Regions from separate parts of the Psychrobacillus sp. PGGUH221 genome, predicted to be linked through region 1. Evidence: riboswitches for the same ligand, from Rfam matches in the RefSeq annotation. Region 1 holds a riboswitch; each other region holds the start of a gene.

Region 1 (4,565 bases):
TTACTATTAATCATAGAAGGAATTCTTATACAAAAACACGGAGCACAAAATGCTTCTCCTAAACTAGTAAAAACACCAAGAGGAATTGAAGCAATTGAATATGTTACAAAACGGTTGTGGATACTACCTATTTTGTTAGTCATTCCAGGTGATGCGATTTCTTCTTATATTCCATATTGGCCGCAATTTACACTTGGAGGATCGACATTCTCATTGATTTTATTTCCCATTGTCATAGGATTCCAGCAAAAGAGCAGAAAAACACTTGCTGTAGAATTTTTCCCAAGCCTTGGAAAAAAAGTTTGGCAATTAGGAATTATCGTGGCTGTAGTAGCAGCAGTTGGCTATTTTATGCCTTTAATAAGTGGACTTGCATTGATTCTCGGAGCCATTGTAAGATTATTCATTTCCTACATAGCTTATAAAAAAGAAATGGCAGGAACGTTTGCTATCTCCCCGCAATCGGACGGTGTTATGATAGCCGGAGTCCTTGCTGACTCACCAGCAGAGAAAATGGGTCTATTAATCGGTGAGAAAATTGTCAAAGTAAACGGACAAAAAGTAACAAATGAACAAGAGTTTTATGAAGCAGTTCAAATAAATGCTGCACATTGTCGCTTAGAAGTACTAGATATTAGCGGAGAACTTCGTTTACGCCAACATATTTTGTTTAGACATGATCACTATCGTCTAGGCTTAATATTAGTAAGATAGGAGATAACTATGGAAACTTTATCAATATCAACTCAAGTTACATTAGCCATTTTTACTCCAGCATTGCTTGTTATTCTTTTTACACGTGTTACCTTTAATCATTATGTGGCATTATTATTAACCGTTGCTCTATTTGCCGCATCTGTCTATGCTGGTTACACGCATAGATGGTGGATTTATATTATTGATGCAGCATCGTTGACTTTAGGTTTTTGGTACGCAACACATATGAAAAGTCGAGACAAAAAGAAAAAATCCACCTCTTAAGAAGAGGTGGATTCAGACTATAGACAAACTCAAAGAAATTTGAAATTGTCTATAGTCTTTTTTTATTTACAATACATAGTAAGAAATCGTTGATTTCCGTTTCAGGCGCTACGCTTTCCACGGGCACGGCCTCAGCCTTCTCCCTTGCTCCTGCGCAAAGCTCGTCGCAAAAAACAATGCTCCTGCGCAAGCTCGTCGCAAAAATTAATTTCGCTACGCTCAGTCCGGGTGCTTCGGCTCGTGCTGTTCCCGTAGGAGTCTTCGCGCCTTCCACTCCAATCGACTAGTGTTGGCTAATTTAAAAAGTGGTGAGTTTCTAAATCTTCTAAGACGTTGAGGTGTTGAATATCATGATGACTAAAAACCAAATCAATGAACGTGAACAACTTGAAATGCTAACGATTGAGCAGATTGTACCGAAGGACCATTTGGTCCGTAAATTGGATGACACGATTGATTTCCATTTCATCCATTAGTAGAACATCTTTACTCTGCTACTGGGCGACCAAGTATTGATCCCGTTGTGTTATTTAAAATGACGTTTATTCAATATACATTTGGCATCCGTTCGATGCGCCAAACAATAAAAGAGATTGAAACGAATACTCCGGCACATTGATAACACCAAATGAAAATAAAACAATTCAATGAAAGACAATACATTCCAAAAAAATCCACCTCTTCTTAAGAGGTGGATTCAGACTGTAGACAGATTCAGCGGAAGCTTATGTGTATTGTATAGCAAATGCATATCCGATTAATCTTTATGTTGTTGAAACACACTTCATAATCCGAAAGATAAAGAATATAAATTACAATATCAATCTTTCAAATCGCAAACGCCCATACCATCTGCTTTTGCTTTACGAGCTAAGGATGCATTAAATTCTTTTCTGATTTGATGAAGTAGTTTTGCATCTGTTAATATTCGATAACCGGTTGTAGCTAAGACTTTAGCTCCCTTGATTAGTGCTTCATCCGCAGCTTTAGATTTGGCAGCTTCACGGAATTCTATTGTATGGGCGACTAAATCATCTGGTCCAATTTTAATGGATGGTCTTGCAGTTGGTACTACGTAGCTAATATTTCCAGCATCCGTAGAGTCATTGTAATGTTTACTTTCTGTGTATACGACTTCTCCAATAGCTTCAAATTCCGAATGAATAACCTCATCTAACACTGAATTTACTACAAAATCTTGCACCTCATTTTGAAAACGTTCGATTTTTACAGAAGTTCCTGTTACAAGTGTTGCTCCGTTAGCAAGGAATCGAACTTTTTCGGAGATTTCCTCTGTTTTTTTCCAATTCTTTGCGCTGACATGAATACGAGCAGAGGCAAAATAAGGGATAATGTTCGGTGAATCACCTCCATGCGTAATAATTCCATGTATGCTAACATCAGATGGTAATTGTGAACGAAGCGCATGGATTCCGTTGAAAAAATGAACGACAGCTTCCAATGCATTTATTGTTTTATTAGAAGCTGCTGTTGGGTGAGTAGCTTGTCCAATAAAATGAAAATCTAATGATTCCAGAGCAAGTGTTTCGCAACTTAAAGTAGTTTTGCTTGAAGGGCTAATTATTAAAGCCACATCTACATCTTCTAGATAACCAAGCCTTACAAAGTTTCCTTTTGAACTTCCTTTTGATCCACCTTCTTCTGCGGGAGTACCAAGGACGATTATTCTTCCACCGGTTTCGTTCAGCATTTCTGCTAGAGAGATGCTAGCAGCCACACTTGCCGTACCAATAATGTTATGTCCGTCGGCATGTCCAATTGAAGGTAAAGCGTCGTATTCTGCTAAAAAAGCAACAGTAGGTCCCTCGATACCGCTATCCTTAATCGCATAGAAAGACGTTTCATGACCTGCTATTCCTTTTTCGACTTGAAAATTTGCACTTTCTAATAAATCAATTAGCGTAGAACTAGCAAAAAATTCTTCGTTTCCAATCTCAGGGTTTTCATGTATTTGATGACTTATTTGAATATATACATTCTTGTTGTCTTCTATTAATTTATGGAGATAGTCTCTTTTTTCTACTAGGAAACTCACTTGTATCTGCTCCTTTTACATTTATTATTCATAACAAAAAAGAACTCTCCTAATCTTATCTTGTATGATAAGAAAAAGAGAGCTCTTCGTATAATCGAAAAACCTTCTTTTCTCATCTTTCAAGCAATAAATTGCTTGCAGGAATTGGCACAGTTTTCATTTTGAATCTGCTGCCGAAACGTCGTTGGGCCTGTCCCTCAGTTTCTCTCGATAAGAAAGTGATATTCTATGTAAATTTTATAAGAACTAATTCCAATATTAAGTAATTTATTCCTAGCAGTCAAGTAGTATTTAAAAGATAAGACTATATACAGCTAAAACACCAATTGTTCCTAATACTACAACCATTACATTTGAAAAAATAATGGCAAGTGCGAATGCCACAATGGCTCCAATAATTCCAAATAATAGATTACCTTCTTGAACATATAAAATAGCTGGGAAAATTAATGCTCCTAATACTGCAAATGGAATATTACGTAATACTCCTGAAACAACAGGAGGTAATTCTTTGCCTTCTAAAAAAGTTAACGGGAATGCTCGGGGAATATAGGTAACAATAGCCATTCCTAATAGCATCCACCAATACCATGCTTCCATTCCATTATGCTCCTTTCGTTAAGTTTTTTCCTCGTAGTCTAGTCCTCTTTTGATGATTGGCATATATAATTTCGACAAAAATAGAGGATGCTAGGGTAGCGACTAAAATAGCCCATCCTGTCGATAATAATTCTGTCCAGTAAAAAAATCCGTTTATAATAGCTGCAATGAGGGCCAGCATGACTACTTTGCGGTTTCCTCGCATAGAGGGTACTAGAAGACCAACGAACATTGCATATAGAGCAATCGACATGGCCGCTTGTAAAAATGCTGGTAGATTGGCACCTATAACATGTCCAACCGCTGTAAATACAACCCAACTACCATATGCGATAAGCGCAACACCAAATGCAAAAGAAGTATGTATTTTTTCATCTTTTTGAGTTGCTAATACGGAAAAAGATTCATCTGTAATCCCAAATGCATATATTCCTTTGACCCATCTTTTTTCACTATGCATCTTTTCATTGAGTGCAGCCGTCATTAAAAAGTGTCGAATGTTCACGACAAATGTATTTAAAACGATTAAAATAGGATCAACACCTTTTGCTATAAGCGTCAGTGACATATACTGAGCAGCGCCGGCGTAAACAAAAATACTCATTGCTGTTGCTTCAATAATGGAAAGTCCAGTGGTTTTTGCCAATAAACCAAATGTTAATGCAACTGGAAAATAGCCGATAGCAATACTCGTACCGGCTTTTAAACCCTTTACGAATGAATTATTATTCATGTCGAATTTCACCACCTTCAATTATGATAGTGAACAAATTATACTATATCTATAAAGTTTTATATAGTTGAAAATTGGGAAGAGTATAAATATACATAGAAGAGGAGAGTTACCATGCCAAGTTGGTTATCATTCGAAACTTTATCTAATTTAACACAAGATTACCGAGCACTTGGACCACTATTTGGGTTATTA
Region 2 (4,565 bases), on a different contig from region 1:
TCGCCGTTTTCTGCTATCCGGTCTGCCCCTACAATAATTGCTTCGATTCCTTTTGCTCCGATTGTATGTGCAGCCATGCTGTCTGTTATAAGTGTTACATCCACTCCAGATTGCTGAAGCTCCCACGCAGTTAGCCTTGATCCTTGAAATACAGGTCTAGTTTCACAAGCATAAACTTCAAACTGTTTTCCCCGCTCACTCCCAAGATGGAATGGTGCTAATGCAGTACCATATTTTGCGGTTGCAATTGAACCTGCATTACAAATGGTCATAACTTTTGTTTGACCTTCAAGCAAGGACAACGCATATTCGCCAATATTTCTACAGGATGCTTCGTCTTCTCTATGAATTTTTATAGCTTCCTCTATCAAAAGTTCCTTCGCCTCTTGTACACTTGCTACATTTTCAACAGCACTTCTTAAACGTTCTAGAGCCCAAACTAAATTTACAGCTGTTGGTCTAGATTTAGCTAAATACAAGAAATCCCTGTTGAGTTGCAGATGAAATTCCTCTAATGTATTTGCTTCATACTTTTCGGCCGCTTTAGCCAATCCATATGCAGCGGTAATACCAATTGCTGGTGCACCCCTCACCTTCAGAGTGATAATAGCATCATATACATCTTCTAAAGTATCTAGTGTTAAATACTCAACTACGTGAGGTAATTTTTGCTGATCCAAAATCCGAAATTCTTTGTCGTTCAACTCTATCGATAATGGAATACTCATTTGCGAAACCCCTCTAATAATTCAAATACTTCATCAATTGAATGGATATCTTTGCGTTTTAATATAAGTGCTTCCCCTGTTTGTAAGGTCTGCTTTTTGAATTTAATCCGTTGTTCGTCATCTTCGATACTGTCCAAATCCTTCACATGTGCTAGCCCGATTGTACGACGAATTAATTCACATCCAGCAAAGCCTAGTGTATCTCGGAAAATTTTATCCAAGACATATTCTTTATAGCCATCTGTGTCTTTATAGGAATCGACACTTTTTTTGTCCCATAATTCCGAAAATTTAGTCGAAAAGACATCCCAAGTTTGTTTGATATGGGTGACAATAACTCCCCGCTCATCCTCTTCTCTTGTAACATTTTGCACGATTAGATTTGCTAAAAACAATCCAATATCAAAGCCAATAGGTCCATAAAAAGCAAACTCTGGGTCTATTACTTTCGTTTCGGTTTCACTAGCAAAGATGCTCCCTGTATGCAAATCTCCATGTAATAATGCTTCCGCTTCTGTCATGAAGCTATTCTTTAATTTTGCAACCTCTAGCTTTAAGCGCCCGTTATTCCAAATAGTTTCTACGTCTTCTTGCAACAATGCTTCAAAGTCATTTGTTTCATAGTCAAAAAACGGATCTGTAAAAATAAGATCTTCTGTGATTTTACAAAGTTCTGGATTGGAAAACTCTGAAACTAGTTTCTTTTTTTCAAAAGGGTGTAATGCAAAATCAGATGTATGAAATAGTGTTTGAGCTAAATATTCTCCAATATCTTTTGAAAGGTTTGGATATGATTCAAGTTTAATCAACCCTTCACGTGCAATTTTTAAATGAGATAAATCCTCCATAACCGTAAGCGCAAGATCCTCATCAATTGCATATACGGTCGGAACAAGATTGGCTGCAAATTCAGCATGTTTTTTTAATGCATTTGCTTCAATCACTGCTCGTTTTAACGTTAGTGGCCAACTTTCTCCGACAACCTTTGCGTATGGTAAAGCCTGTTTAATAATAAGACTCTTATCACCGTTCAATTCCTTAATATGAAATACATAGTTAAGATTACCGTCACCTATCTCACGACACTCCAACTCTGTGTCTTGTGGGAAGAAGTTAAGTTCTTTTGCATATAAAATAGCACTTTCTTCTGTTAATGATTCATATTGTCTCTTTGTAGCTGTCGTCATTATTCTCTACCTTTCCGTTTCAAAATAAAAAGCCTCTTTCATAAGAAAGAGGCGTAGAATAAGAGATCTCTCGCCTCTTATCTTTCAGAAAGTTACCTTTCTGATGGAATTAGCACCGTGCCTTAGGAGATTTTCATCTCGGCGCAAAATGCGCCCCGTCTCACAACGGTATTACGGTCGGTTGCTGGGCTTCATCGGGCCATTACCCTCTGCCTGCTCTTGATAAGAGTGCTATTAATTAAAACGTTATACTATTTGAAAATCATCCTAGCATATTCAAAAAACACATGTCAATCATTTTTTTAAAAACAAAAAAAATTCTAATAACTATATTGACAATCTTTATATTGCATGAAATAATCATTATTAATTTGACTAACTCAATTGAATAACTTTTTCTTATTTAGAGCAGGTGGAGGGACGAGCCCTATGATACCCGGCAACCGATCCATTATGGACACGGTGCTAATTCTTGCAGTCAGTAGACTGAGAAATAAGAAGTCGTTAATTTTTTAACCTCTTCTTATTTGGAAGAGGTTTTTTTATATTTAGAAGGGGCAAAACACTGGGACATTGACTAAGTAGAAATTTGTTATATAAAGGATTGTGATAATAAATGAGTGGAATTACTACTCTCTATCAGGTTTACGGTAAACCTGGAACTTTTGAAAAAAAAGCTGAAGGAATTGCGCTCGGTTTAACAATAGGATCCTGGACTGATTTGCCGTTACTAGAGCAAGAGCAATTAAAAAAGCATAAAGGAAATGTTATATCGATAACTAAATTTGAAAATAGTCACCATCCGCTAAAACGAGATGAAATCAAAGCAGAAATTAAAATAAACTATCCTAGTGCTAATTTCTCTGCAGATTTACCTGCCATATTAACAACTGTTTTCGGCAAACTATCGCTAGACGGTGAAGTAAAGCTACTAGACTTGGAATTCTCATCAGACCTTTTAGATAATTTCCCAGGACCTAGATTCGGAATTGAAAGTATTCGTGAATTGCTAAGAGTGTATAATCGTCCACTTGTGATGAGTATTTTTAAAGGAGTAATTGGAAGAGATATCAATTACCTATCTGAACAGCTGCGTAACCAAGCTCTAGGTGGAGTAGATTTAGTAAAAGATGATGAAATTCTCTTTGAAAACCCCCTTACTCCTTTTGAAAAAAGAATTATTACAGCTAAAGAAGTACTACGTCAGGTGTATGAGGAAACTGGACATCGAACACTTTATGCAGTTAACCTCTCTGGGCGGACATCCAATTTAAAATCAAAAGCAAAAAAGGCAAAAGAACTTGGGGCTGACGCTCTATTATTTAATGTTCATGCATATGGTCTAGATGTACTTCAAGAACTTGTGGAAGATGAAGATATTCAGTTGCCATTCATGGCCCATCCAGCCTATAGTGGTGCTTTTACATCATCCTCATTTTATGGAGTTTCAACACCACTTTTACTTGGTAAATTGACTCGTTATGCAGGGGCAGATTTTTCATTATTCCCCTCACCATACGGAAGCGTCGCACTGGAGAAAACAGCTGCACTATCACTTGGGGAAGAATTGACGAAAGAAAGTGCAGTAAAACGAACTTTTCCAGTTCCTTCGGCTGGAATTCATCCTGGATTGGTTCCTTTGTTAATCGAAGACTATGGCATAGATAGCATTATAAATGCAGGTGGTGGAGTGCATGGTCATCCTACTGGCGCTACAGGAGGAGGGCTTGCCTTTAGGCAGGCCGTATCAGCAGTCCTTGATGGAATTCCGTTAGCTGAAGCAGCAAAACAGTTTCCAGAACTAAAAGCAGCATTGGAACTATGGGGGTAAGCATTATGAGTAAGCTAGTAATCTATTGTGATTTTGATGGGACCATTACAAACCAAGACAATATTATATCCATTATGAAAAAATTTGCTCCCCCAGCATACTTGCCGATCAAAGAGAATATTTTAGGGCAAAAGCAATCTATCCGAGAAGGTGTTGCTCAAATGTTCTCTCTGTTACCTGTATCTATAAAAGATCAAATTATAAGCTACTTGCTTGATCAAGCAGAGATTAGAGAAGGATTCGACGATTTTGTTTCTTATACAAGAAAGCACGATATCCCTCTCTATATTGTTAGTGGTGGAATAGATTTTTTCGTTCATCCAATGCTAGAAAAGTTTGGTCCTTTTTCAGGCGTTTATTGTAATGAATCGGACTTCTCGGGAGAAAGAATACAAATAAATTTCCCACATGTCTGCGATGATTTATGTACGAGCAAAGGTTGCGGATGCTGTAAGCCATCCATTATTCGAAAGCTCCAAGAAAAAGATTCTTTAAGTGTTGTAATTGGTGATTCTATTACTGACTTAGAAGCTGCAAAATTAGCAGATGTTGTCATAGCACGGGATTTTCTTATTGAAAAGTGCAAGGAATTGAATATTCCATATGAACCTTTCGAAAATTTTCGAGATGTCATGAATATTATTGAAACAAGGTTAGGTGTTCAAACATGATAACGCTCCGTGGTAGATGGGAAGAGTTAGCAGATATAAAAGACGAACTTGCTAAACGAGATTGGTTTATGGGAACTAGTGGAAATTTAGCAATTAAGGTGAATGATGAACCAGTAGAGTTTTTAGTTACAGCAAGCGGAAAAGATAA
Region 3 (4,565 bases), on a different contig from region 1:
CACGGCTAAGCGATAAACCAATCTATTTTCGTTTTGTCGCATTCCGTTTTCTTAAACTATTGTAAACTGGAAAGGCAAGTCCCATTGATGGACTTGCCTTTTCTTATTTATACTGCTCGATCCCAGTAACGGTGTTTAGCTATTAAATTTACGAAACTTTCAACAAAGCTGTTTCCGGTTTCTTTTGTGAGCACACCTAGTTGTCCTGTCAGTCTAAGTTCATCTAACAATTGTTCACCATCAAATGTTGCTCCGATTGGTTTATAGTGAGTATATGCTTCTTTGATGAAATAAGCCGCTTCTTTATTAAACATGGCCGTCTTACCTTGCGAACTTACCACATAAACAGCATCAAATAAAACCGAATCGGCAGTTAGGAAAGTATGATCTACAGGTAACAGGGAACCATCTGCTCCTGCAACTGCTCCTCCATGATCACTTACAACCTCGGGCTGTGTTCCGCTTGCTTTTAAACTATCTAAAATAGCTGCAAGATTTGCGTCAAATCCATCTCCTACTAACACTGCGATTTTACGTGTGTCGGGTTTCATCATTGTATTCAGCTGACTTAATGCTGGAGATGATTTGCTGTTCTTTGTAAGATCGCTCCCTTGCACGACTAAGCCTAGGTTTTCTCCTACTTTCGTAGCCAATTCCAAGTCAACGTTTGCCAACATCTCTAATACTTGTTGACGTACTGATATTTCTAGACATTTTCCGAGCTCAAAGCTAAATGCATTTATTATATGAATTCTTTCGGGACTACTCATACTATTCCAAAACAGAGTAGCTTGAGAAAAATGATCTTTAAAGCTTTCACTTCGGGCACGTACCTTGCGTGCATCAATTTTCTCCTGATAGTGTGCATATCCACCATCCGCTTCACTTACAGGAGCTGGAGTATTTCCTGCTAACGAGTTTTTATGATAGCTCACTCTTCCTACATTAATTGTTTGTCTACCATATCCATCTCGTTGGTTATTATGGAATGGGCAGACTGGACGGTTAATCGGTAGCTCATGAAAGTTAGGGCCACCAAGTCTTATCAATTGTGTATCCGTATAGGAGAACAACCGTCCCTGTAGAAGTGGATCGTTTGTAAAGTCGATCCCAGGAACTACATTACCAGGATGGAAGGCAACTTGCTCCGTCTCTGCAAATACATTATCTACATTGCGATTCAACGTCATCTTACCAATAATTTTTACAGGTACTTCTTCCTCTGGCCATATCTTTGTCGGATCTAGAATATCAAAATCAAAATTAAATTCGTCATCCTCCGTAATTAACTGTACGCCAAATTCGTACTCTGGATAGTTTCCATTTTCAATTGACTCATATAAATCACGACGATGGAAGTCAGGATCTTTCCCATTTATCTTTTGTGCTTCGTCCCATACGACTGAATGAACACCTAGTACTGGCTTCCAGTGGAATTTTACAAAATGGGACTTTCCTTCTTCATTTACAAATCGGAATGTATTTACGCCAAACCCTTCCATCATTCGGAAACTGCGAGGAATGGCTCTATCCGACATCGCCCACATAATCATATGAGCTGACTCTTGATTGTTTGCGATGAAGTCCCAAAAAGTATCATGCGCAGTTGCAGCTTGTGGAATCTCGTTATGCGGTTCTGGTTTTAACGCATGTATTAAATCAGGAAACTTAATGGCATCTTGGATAAAAAATACAGGAATATTGTTTCCTACTAAATCGTAATTTCCCTCTTCTGTATAAAACTTAGTAGCAAAACCACGTGCATCACGAGCAAGCTCACCCGATCCACGAGATCCTGCTACGGTCGAAAACCTTACAAAAACCGGTGTTTTCTCACCAGGTGTTTGCAAGAATTTCGCTTTTGTATAAGGTTGTAAGGATTCATATAATTCAAATACTCCATGTGCAGCATAGCCACGAGCATGAACAATTCGCTCTGGAATCCGTTCATGATCAAAATGGGTCATTTTTTCACGAAAATGAAAATCCTCTAAGAGAGTAGGACCACGTTCGCCTGCTTTTAAAGAAAATTCATCCTCTGAAACTTTTAATCCATGGTTCGTAGTAAGAGACTTATCTTTATCATCTACACGAAACTGTTCTAATTGTTCATTTTTACTGTTCTCATTTACTTTTTTATCCAAGCTTATTCCTCCTCTATTAAATTCATCACATACATACAGTTCCCCATAAAATGATGAAGAAACATCTTTTGTTTAATTTGAATAAAATATTCACAAAATATATTAATTCCTATCTGTTTTGTATAATTTAGCATTGACTTCACTCAATTAACGTAGTAAACTCATTTCAACAACTCCATATTACTTATCAAGAGAAGCAGAGGGACTGGCCCTATGATGCTTCAGCAACCGCTAATTATGGCATGGTGCTACATCCAGCAAGAAACGTCTTGAGAGATAAGTGTACATAATATACATGAAACTCTTTTCGTTTTGAAAAGAGATTTTTTTTCATTTAATTCATACTTTAACAATAAGAATAGTACGTTACTTATTAAAGGAGACGAACACTGTTGAGTAATATATTTATCAAAACTGAAAAACAAAAAAAATGGCTTGATCTATTGCATCAATTTGAGGAGAAATTTAAAAGTAAGTCCGCAGAAATTGATGAACTTTCCATTTTCCCTTTAGAAAATGTAAAGGACTTAGTGGGGATTGGTTATGCAAGCCTTACATTACCTTTAGAGTTAGGAGGAGAAGGATTCTCTGTTTATGACATGGTTCTTTTGCAAGAAACACTTGCAAGCTATGATGCTAACACTGCCTTGTCTATGGGTTGGAGTTTAGGTGTTGTCGGTGAGTTGTACGAGAAAAGTCTTTGGAAAAAAGATAAATTAGACTTTTTCGCAAATGAGGTTATTAACGGTGCACTAATAAATCGTTCTGCAAGTGAGGCGCAAACAGGCAGCCCCACCCGCGGAGGACGCCCAGGTACAACAGCTGTAAAAAATGGAGACACGTGGGTAATAAATGGTCGGAAAATTTTCACAACGGCTTCTCCAGTTCTTTCCTATTTTTTAACCTCTGCTTGGATAGAAGAAAAAGAAAAAGTAGGTTTCTTCCTAATCAATAGAAGTCTAGACGGTGTATCCATCGAAGAAACATGGGATGTCGTATCGATGCGTGGAACAAGTAGCAACGATTTACTATTAGATAATGTAGTTGTCCATGAATCAGATCTAGTTGAACTGCCAGAGTTTGCGAGCGGAGGGAAAATAAATGGCTGGTTACTCCATATTCCAGCTACCTACCTAGGAGTTGCACAAGCAGCTCGCGATTACGCAGTTAACTTTGCTAACACACATTCTCCAAATAGTTTGAATGGTCCTATTGCGCAGTTACCAAATGTTCAACAGCTCATTGGCGAGATAGATTTAGAGCTTACGAAAGCACGATTTGTCATTTATGGAGCAGCTTCTTCCTATGACAACGAAGCTACAAGACATTTACTGACAAATGAAGTAAGTGTTGCAAAGCATATTGTGACAAACTCTGCTATAACAATCGTTGATAAAGCGATGCGGTTAGTTGGAGCGAAAAGTCTGCAAAGAACCAATCCATTACAACGCTACTATCGTGATGTTCGAGCCGGACTACATAACCCTCCGATGGATGATATGACGATTAAAAAACTAGCACTAACTGCATTGGAAGAAGAAAAAAACAAAAATAATTAGTTAAATAAGGGGAATGGTGAAAATGAAATTTAAAAAGTATTTAAAATTAGCAGCAGTCGGATTGGCATCCGTAACGATTTTATCAGCATGTGGATCAAATGATGATACAAGCGCAAGTACCAGTACTAAAAGTAACGGAGATGTACGTAAAGTAAAAGTAGCATACGACCAAGCTTCTAAACCAATTTCATGGCAAGATGAAAAAGGAAACGCGACAGGTTATGATGTAGAAGTGATGAAGTTAGTAGATGAGCTTCTACCTGAATATGAATTTGAATACGTGGGAACAACAAGCGATGATTTATTGATTGGAGTGGAACAAGGGAAATACCAAGTAGGTGTTAAGAATGCATTTTGGACGGAAGAACGTACTGCAAAATTTATCTTCCCTCAAGAATTCCTTGGTTTAAGTAGTACAGGTCTAGTCTTGAAAAAAGAAAATGAACAGATTAAATCATTAGAAGATTTTGCTTCAGCAGAACTTTCACTAGCTCCAATCGCAGCAAATAATGCACAATACACAATCATTGATGAGTACAACAAAGAAAATCCAGACAATCCGGTTAAACTCGAAGCTGGAGATGCGTTTACAGTAGACGTAGTTCAATGGGTGAATGAAGGACGCGTGGATGGTGGTATTACATTGGAAGGTGTCTTTGAAAAACAAGTACTCGCAGAAGATGGTCCATACTACAACTTAAAAGATGAAGTTGTTTACAACGAGTTCGCAGTAATTAAAACTTGGCCATTATTCAACAAAAAAGAACAAGAATTTGCTGATGCATACGACAAAGCTATCAAACAATTAAAAGAACAAAAGAAAACTAGCGAGCTTAGCACAGAATTCTACGGTCGAGACCTA

The links. Region 1 has a riboswitch for S-adenosylmethionine ahead of PGC35_RS01240 (M20 family metallopeptidase). Riboswitches for the same ligand answer to the same signal wherever they lie in the genome.
Region 2: linked by a shared signal. The riboswitch ahead of mtnK (S-methyl-5-thioribose kinase) and the one ahead of PGC35_RS01240 (M20 family metallopeptidase) in region 1 are both predicted to bind S-adenosylmethionine.
Region 3: linked by a shared signal. The riboswitch ahead of PGC35_RS10210 (acyl-CoA dehydrogenase family protein) and the one ahead of PGC35_RS01240 (M20 family metallopeptidase) in region 1 are both predicted to bind S-adenosylmethionine.

Annotation. Positions count from the first base shown of each region.
Region 1 covers NZ_JAQMHQ010000001.1:256,174-260,738, reverse strand. Annotated here, with positions in the region: gene PGC35_RS01255 (PDZ domain-containing protein) at 1-714, shown strand, start outside; gene PGC35_RS01250 (CsbA family protein) at 724-981, shown strand; partial or broken gene PGC35_RS01245 (transposase) at 1,332-1,585, shown strand; gene PGC35_RS01240 (M20 family metallopeptidase) at 1,802-3,037, opposite strand; SAM riboswitch class I at 3,147-3,254, opposite strand; gene PGC35_RS01235 (AzlD domain-containing protein) at 3,329-3,637, opposite strand; gene PGC35_RS01230 (AzlC family ABC transporter permease) at 3,642-4,370, opposite strand; gene PGC35_RS01225 (TVP38/TMEM64 family protein) at 4,485-4,565, shown strand, end outside.
Region 2 covers NZ_JAQMHQ010000010.1:100,968-105,532, reverse strand. Annotated here, with positions in the region: gene mtnA (S-methyl-5-thioribose-1-phosphate isomerase) at 1-728, opposite strand, end outside; gene mtnK (S-methyl-5-thioribose kinase) at 725-1,915, opposite strand; SAM riboswitch class I at 1,990-2,144, opposite strand; SAM riboswitch class I at 2,312-2,415, shown strand; gene mtnW (2,3-diketo-5-methylthiopentyl-1-phosphate enolase) at 2,532-3,746, shown strand; gene PGC35_RS17175 (2-hydroxy-3-keto-5-methylthiopentenyl-1-phosphate phosphatase) at 3,752-4,417, shown strand; gene PGC35_RS17170 (methylthioribulose 1-phosphate dehydratase) at 4,414-4,565, shown strand, end outside.
Region 3 covers NZ_JAQMHQ010000005.1:201,559-206,123, forward strand. Annotated here, with positions in the region: gene PGC35_RS10200 (hypothetical protein) at 1-16, shown strand, start outside; gene PGC35_RS10205 (catalase) at 108-2,144, opposite strand; SAM riboswitch class I at 2,326-2,427, shown strand; gene PGC35_RS10210 (acyl-CoA dehydrogenase family protein) at 2,534-3,703, shown strand; gene PGC35_RS10215 (transporter substrate-binding domain-containing protein) at 3,726-4,565, shown strand, end outside.